DNA from 2 places in the Priestia sp. VA7 genome. Region 2 is predicted to be linked to the other one. Evidence: a T-box and tRNA genes for the amino acid it is inferred to sense, from the RefSeq annotation. Region 2 holds a T-box; the other holds one or more tRNA genes.
What was found. A T-box is a leader RNA that pairs with one kind of tRNA and senses whether it is charged. The one in region 2 lies ahead of pheS (phenylalanine--tRNA ligase subunit alpha), so its partner is inferred to be a tRNA-Phe.

Region 1: it encodes a tRNA-Phe, which carries the amino acid that the T-box ahead of pheS (phenylalanine--tRNA ligase subunit alpha) is inferred to sense. The anticodon was not compared.

The regions. Positions count from the first base shown of each region.
Region 1 is NZ_JBVQPN010000005.1:341,457-344,683, reverse strand. It holds gene AC0C45_RS23805 (adenylosuccinate synthase) at 1-512, shown strand, start outside; tRNA gene AC0C45_RS23800 (tRNA-Lys) at 681-753, shown strand; tRNA gene AC0C45_RS23795 (tRNA-Glu) at 769-840, shown strand; tRNA gene AC0C45_RS23790 (tRNA-Asp) at 867-942, shown strand; tRNA gene AC0C45_RS23785 (tRNA-Phe) at 947-1,019, shown strand; gene yycF (response regulator YycF) at 1,282-1,989, shown strand; gene walK (cell wall metabolism sensor histidine kinase WalK) at 1,996-3,227, shown strand, end outside.
Region 2 is NZ_JBVQPN010000001.1:159,896-163,122, reverse strand. It holds gene pheT (phenylalanine--tRNA ligase subunit beta) at 1-1,396, opposite strand, end outside; gene pheS (phenylalanine--tRNA ligase subunit alpha) at 1,410-2,444, opposite strand; T-box leader at 2,499-2,734, opposite strand; gene AC0C45_RS00885 (TrmH family RNA methyltransferase) at 2,783-3,227, opposite strand, start outside.

The sequences.
Region 1 (3,227 bases), on a different contig from region 2:
AACACGTTGTAGGTGTATCAAAAGCGTATACAACTCGTGTTGGTGACGGCCCTTTCCCAACAGAATTAACAAACGAAATCGGTGATCAAATCCGTGAAGTAGGACGTGAATATGGTACAACAACTGGTCGTCCTCGCCGTGTAGGTTGGTTCGACAGTGTAGTTGTACGTCATGCTCGTCGCGTTAGTGGAATCACAGATTTATCTTTAAACTCAATTGATGTATTAACGGGAATTGAGACATTAAAGATTTGCGTAGCTTATCGTTATAAAGGGGAAGTTATGGAAGAATTCCCTGCTAGCTTAAAAACACTTGCAGAGTGCGAACCTGTATATGAAGAGCTTCCAGGTTGGACAGAAGATATTACGGGTGTGAAAACATTAGATGAGTTACCTGATAACGCTCGCCACTACTTAGAGCGCGTGTCTCAATTAACAGGTATTCCTTTATCTATTTTCTCTGTAGGTCCAGATCGTACACAAACAAATGTATTACGTGGTGTATATAGCTAAATAAAAAAGGTTAGCTCCTCGAGAGCTAACCTTTTTTATTTATAATTGGTGCTTTGTTAACGAGATTTTTTAAAAAAGTTCAATAATAAAAAGAAAGTTTTAAAAAAACTATTGCATTCATATGAAATATCATGTTATTATAATAAGCGTCGCTAAGAGATATAACATGAGCCATTAGCTCAGTTGGTAGAGCATCTGACTTTTAATCAGAGGGTCGAAGGTTCGAGTCCTTCATGGCTCACTTTTGTTACAACGTGGCCCGTTGGTCAAGCGGTTAAGACACCGCCCTTTCACGGCGGTAACACGGGTTCGAATCCCGTACGGGTCATTTTTAATACATAGCATATAGACTGAGGTCCCGTGGTGTAGCGGTTAACATGCCTGCCTGTCACGCAGGAGATCGCGGGTTCGATTCCCGTCGGGACCGCCATTTTGGCTCGGTAGCTCAGTTGGTAGAGCAAAGGACTGAAAATCCTTGTGTCGGCGGTTCGATTCCGTCCCGAGCCATCAAAAAGCATGACTTTATTTAAAGTCATGCTTTTTTCTTTTATTTACATTTAAAAGAAAACGTTATTTGCTTTGTATCTCTTTTGTGGTAATATATTACTTTTGTATTTAGAGATGGTTGAAAATCATATATCTTCATGTATAGTAGAGGATGAACTTGTGACGTTTCAAGGGTTATCAAGTATAATAAAACTACGGTATTCAAACAGTATGAATACTATCTTTTATATTTTGCTTCAACTAATAAAGGAGAACGATGATCATGGATAAACGTATTTTAGTCGTAGATGACGAAAAGCCGATTGCAGATATTTTAAAGTTTAATTTGCAAAAAGAAGGTTACGAAGTATTTTGTGCTTATGATGGCGTAGAAGCACTTGAAAAAGTGGAAGAAGTACAGCCTGAAATGATTTTATTAGATATTATGCTTCCTCAGAAAGATGGAATGGAAGTTTGCCGAGAAGTGCGCAAAAAATATGATATGCCAATTATCATGTTAACAGCAAAAGACTCTGAAATTGACAAAGTTTTAGGTCTAGAATTAGGTGCAGATGATTATGTAACTAAGCCGTTTAGTACGCGTGAATTATTAGCACGTGTAAAAGCTAATTTACGTAGACATCAGCAGGTAGCTGTTCCAACGGAAGAAAGCGAAACGAATGAAATTACGATTGGAGCACTTGTTATTCACCCAGATGCCTATATCGTGTCTAAGCGCGGAGAAACGATTGAACTGACTCACCGTGAATTTGAGCTGCTGCATTATTTAGCGAAGCACATTGGACAAGTCATGACGCGTGAACACTTGCTTCAAACTGTATGGGGTTATGACTATTTTGGTGATGTGCGTACGGTAGATGTAACAGTTCGAAGATTACGTGAAAAAATTGAAGATAATCCAAGCCATCCAATGTGGATTGTAACAAGACGTGGAGTAGGCTATTATTTACGCAGCCCAGAGCAGGAGTAATTTTAGATGAAGAAAGTAAGGCTCCTGCAATCTATTCACTTAAAGTTTGTATTGATTTATGTGCTGCTCATTTTAATTGCGATGCAAATTATTGGGGTCTATTTTGCACGACAATTAGAAAAAGAATTAGTTAACAACTTTCGAACGTCTCTTCAAGAGCGGACAGACTTGCTAACGTATAACATTGGACAAGAAATGGTGAAAAATCGTGATGATGATTCACCCACTCTTGAGGAAGACTTAAAGACTATTTTACGAGATTTTGCTTCAAGACCCAATTTAGCTTCAAATGATATGAATGACATCTCTGAAGTAAGAGTCATTGACCAAAATAGAAGAATCATTGCTACATCGAACTCAAATCCTCAACAGATCATAGGTAAAAAGACTAATGATTTAGCGATTACAAATGCGTTGTTAGCAGGAACTAACTCTGATAATGTATTTGTTGATCAAAGCGGACAGCGAATCAGAGTTATGATACAGCCTATTCGTTTACAGGATAAAGTAGGTGCCAGTCAATCAAATTCAACCAATAAAAATGGAAAAATTCAGTCTAGCGAAGAAATCTTAGGTGCTATTTACTTAACAGCTTCCATGGAGCCTGTTTACGATCAAATGAGTAATATCAATCAGATCTTTAAGGCAGGTACGGTGATTGCTCTTTTTATTACAGCTATTTTAGGCGTGTTTTTAGCTCAGACGATTACTCGTCCAATGTCTGAAATGAGAAAACAAGCACTTGAGATGGCCAAAGGGAATTTTACGAGAAAAGCTAAGGTATACGGGTATGATGAAATTGGTCAGCTAGCTCTCACATTCAACAACTTAACAAGAAAGCTTCAAGAAGCACAGGCAACTACAGAAGGGGAGCGCCGTAAGCTTAGTTCAGTATTAGCTCATATGACGGACGGCGTTATTGCGACGGATCGAAAGGGAAGAGTAATTTTAATTAATGATCCAGCTGCAGCTATGCTAAATGTTTCACGTGAAACGGTTTTGTCTGATCCAGTTGTTTCCCTATTAGATCTTGAAGAAACGCATACGTTTGAGAGCTTGCTCGCTAATCAAGAGTCATTAATTTTGGACTTTAGTACAAAATCGGATCCCTTTATTTTAAGAGCTACCATTTCCGCTATTCAAAAAGAGACCGGTTTTATTAACGGGATTATCATTGTCTTGCATGATATTACAGAGCAGGAGAAAATTGATCAAGATCGCCGAGAATTTGTAGCGAA
Region 2 (3,227 bases):
CAATTGTAATATCGCCTCTACGAGTTGGCACTGTTACAACAATGGTTTCGTCTTCCACTTTGTTTTCAAATTGAAGACGGTTCATAATGTCTTGTACTTCTTCCATTGATAGCTCTGTACCAAGCACATCGTTAATACGTCCAAGTGACACAGCTACAACAGCAGGTTCCACAGTTAGTGTATCTACTTCTACAGTACCGCTTACCACTTCACCTGAAGCGTATTCAGCCATTAATTCTGCTGCGCGGTCAGCAGCTACACGCGTACGGTTAGGATCAATTCCTTTTTCAAAACGAGCGCTTGCCTCACTGCGAAGACCGTGGTCTTTTGAAGCTTGGCGAACCGTTAAGCCTTTGAAGTAAGCTGATTCAATGAGAACATTTACCGTATCGTCTTTTACTTCGGAGTTCGCTCCGCCCATTACACCTGCAAGAGCTACCGGCTCACTGCCGTTTGTAATGACAAGCTGATTGTCTTTTAATACGCGCTCTTGATCATCAAGTGTTACAAACTTTTCGCCTTCTGAAGCGTGACGTACAACAATTTCTTTTGAACCAAGACGATCATAGTCAAAAGCATGCAGCGGCTGGCCGTATTCAAGCAAAATATAGTTGGTAATATCAACAACGTTGTTATGAGGTCGAATACCAGCTGCCATTAAACGCGTTTGCATCCATAATGGTGACGGAGCAATTTTTACGTTTTTCACAACGCGCGCTACGTAAAGCGGATTGTCTTCTTTTGCCTCTACTTTAACGGAAATATAATCAGCTGCTTGCTCATCAGACGTTTGCACGTTTACTGACGGATACTTCACTTCACGACGTAAAATAGCAGCCACTTCATGTGCTACACCTAACATACTTAAGCAGTCTGAACGGTTTGGTGTTAGCCCTAGTTCTAATACTTCATCGTTTAAGTTTAATGCATCTAGTGCATCCGCTCCTACTTCAGCATCGCTTGGGAACACGAAGATACCTTCTTGATAATCTTTTGCCACAAGCTTGCTTTCAATGCCAAGCTCTTGAAGAGAACAAATCATACCGTTCGATTCTTCACCGCGAAGCTTAGCACGCTTGATTTTAAAGTTACCTGGAAGTACAGCTCCCACTTTTGCAACCGCTACTTTTTGACCTTGTGCCACGTTCGGTGCTCCGCACACGATTTGAACGATTTCTCCTCCGCCAAGATCTACTTGACAGCGGCTTAATTTATCAGCATTCGGATGCTGTTCACGTTCTACAACGTGACCAATTACCACTCCGCTGATGCCTTTATTTAAGTTTTCTACACCTTCAACTTCAATTCCACTTTTTGTGATTTTATCTGCTAACTCTTCTGCCCTTACGCCTGATAAGTCAACATACTCTTGTAACCAACGATAAGATACAAACATCGTAGTCCCTCCTTTATACTTGTTTAAATTGATCTAAGAAACGAACATCATTTGTATAGAAATGACGAATATCATCCACGCCGTGTTTTAACATAGCAATACGCTCTACACCGATTCCAAAAGCAAAACCACGATATTTAGTTGAATCGTATCCAGCCATTTCAAGAACATTTGGATGAACCATGCCAGCTCCTAAAATTTCAATCCAGCCTGTTTGTTTACATACATTACAGCCTTTACCTCCGCATTTTGCACACGATACGTCTACTTCTACAGACGGCTCAGTGAATGGGAAGAAACTTGGACGAAGACGAATTTCACGGTCTGCACCGAACATCTTTTTCACAAATACTTCAAGCGTGCCTTTTAAATCGCTCATACGAATGTTTTCGTCTACTACAAGACCTTCAATTTGCATGAATTGATGAGAATGCGTAGCATCATCGTCATCGCGGCGGTACACTTTACCTGGGCAGATAATTTTAACAGGTCCTTTGCCTTCATTCTTGTTCATAACACGAGCTTGAACAGTTGATGTATGCGTACGAAGAAGCGTTTCTTCCGTAATATAGAACGTATCTTGCATATCACGTGCTGGGTGACCTTTTGGCAAGTTCAGCGCTTCGAAATTATAGTAGTCCTGCTCTACTTCCGGCCCTTCTGCTACTTCATAGCCCATTCCTAAAAATAAATCTTCTACTTCTTCAACCACGCTTGTTAGCGGGTGATGCGTACCTGCTTTAACAGGGCGTCCTGGCAGCGTTACGTCGATTGTTTCTGAAGCAAGTTTACGCTCTACCTCAGCTGCTTCTAACGCCGTTTGTTTTTCTTCAATTTTAGATGCAATAGCTTCACGCACTTCATTTGCAAGTGCTCCCATTACAGGACGCTCTTCAGCTGAAAGTTTTCCCATACCGCGAAGTACTTCGGTGATAGGGCCTTTCTTTCCTAAATAAGCTACGCGTACGTCGTTTAATTCTTTTAAAGCACTTGCTGCTTCGACTTTTGCAATTGCTTCTTGTTGAAGTTCTTGTAAACGTTCTTTCATCACTTATTCCTCCTTTTAACGTAAAAAATGACAAATAAAAAAACCTCCTCCCAAAAAAGGGACGAGGATTAGTCGCGTTACCACCCTTGTTAACTATATACACAGACGTATACAGTTCACTTCATTCAAGTTAACGGAATCTCCGGAACACCTTTACATCTATGTAAGATGGTCTAAGTGTCAACTCAAGAGGTGAATTCACTTATTACATTTATAAAAATGCTTTCAGTCGCGGCATTTTCTCCCTGCATAAACGGACATAAGCTACTGCTCTCTTTCATCGTTTTTTACATATGTAACTATTGTATTATTATAGTGAAAACACGTTCTCGATGCAACTACATTCCGCGTAAATAATAAAGTAAGATTCCAGAAGCGATGGCAACATTTAGCGACTCGCTCTTTCCATAGATGGGAATGTACAGATTCTGATCCGTTTGTTCCAGCACTTTCTCGCTTACGCCGTTTCCTTCATTTCCCACAATCAGCGCAAATTCGTTTGAAGGTTTTACGCATGTGTAGACCTTTCCATTTTGTAGAGACGTGCCGTAAACTGCTATTCCTCTTTCTTTTAACAGTGAAATCATTTCGAGTAAATCGCCTTTTACAATTGGAAGATGAAAAATAGCTCCTTGCGTTGAACGAACGACTTTTGGGTTGTACACATCCACGCTGCCCTCTCCAACGATAATAGCGTCCACTCCGGCAGCATCAGCAGTTCGAATAATCGTACCTAGGTTACCTGGATCTTGCACCGCATCTAAAAGCAATACTTTCTGTGCT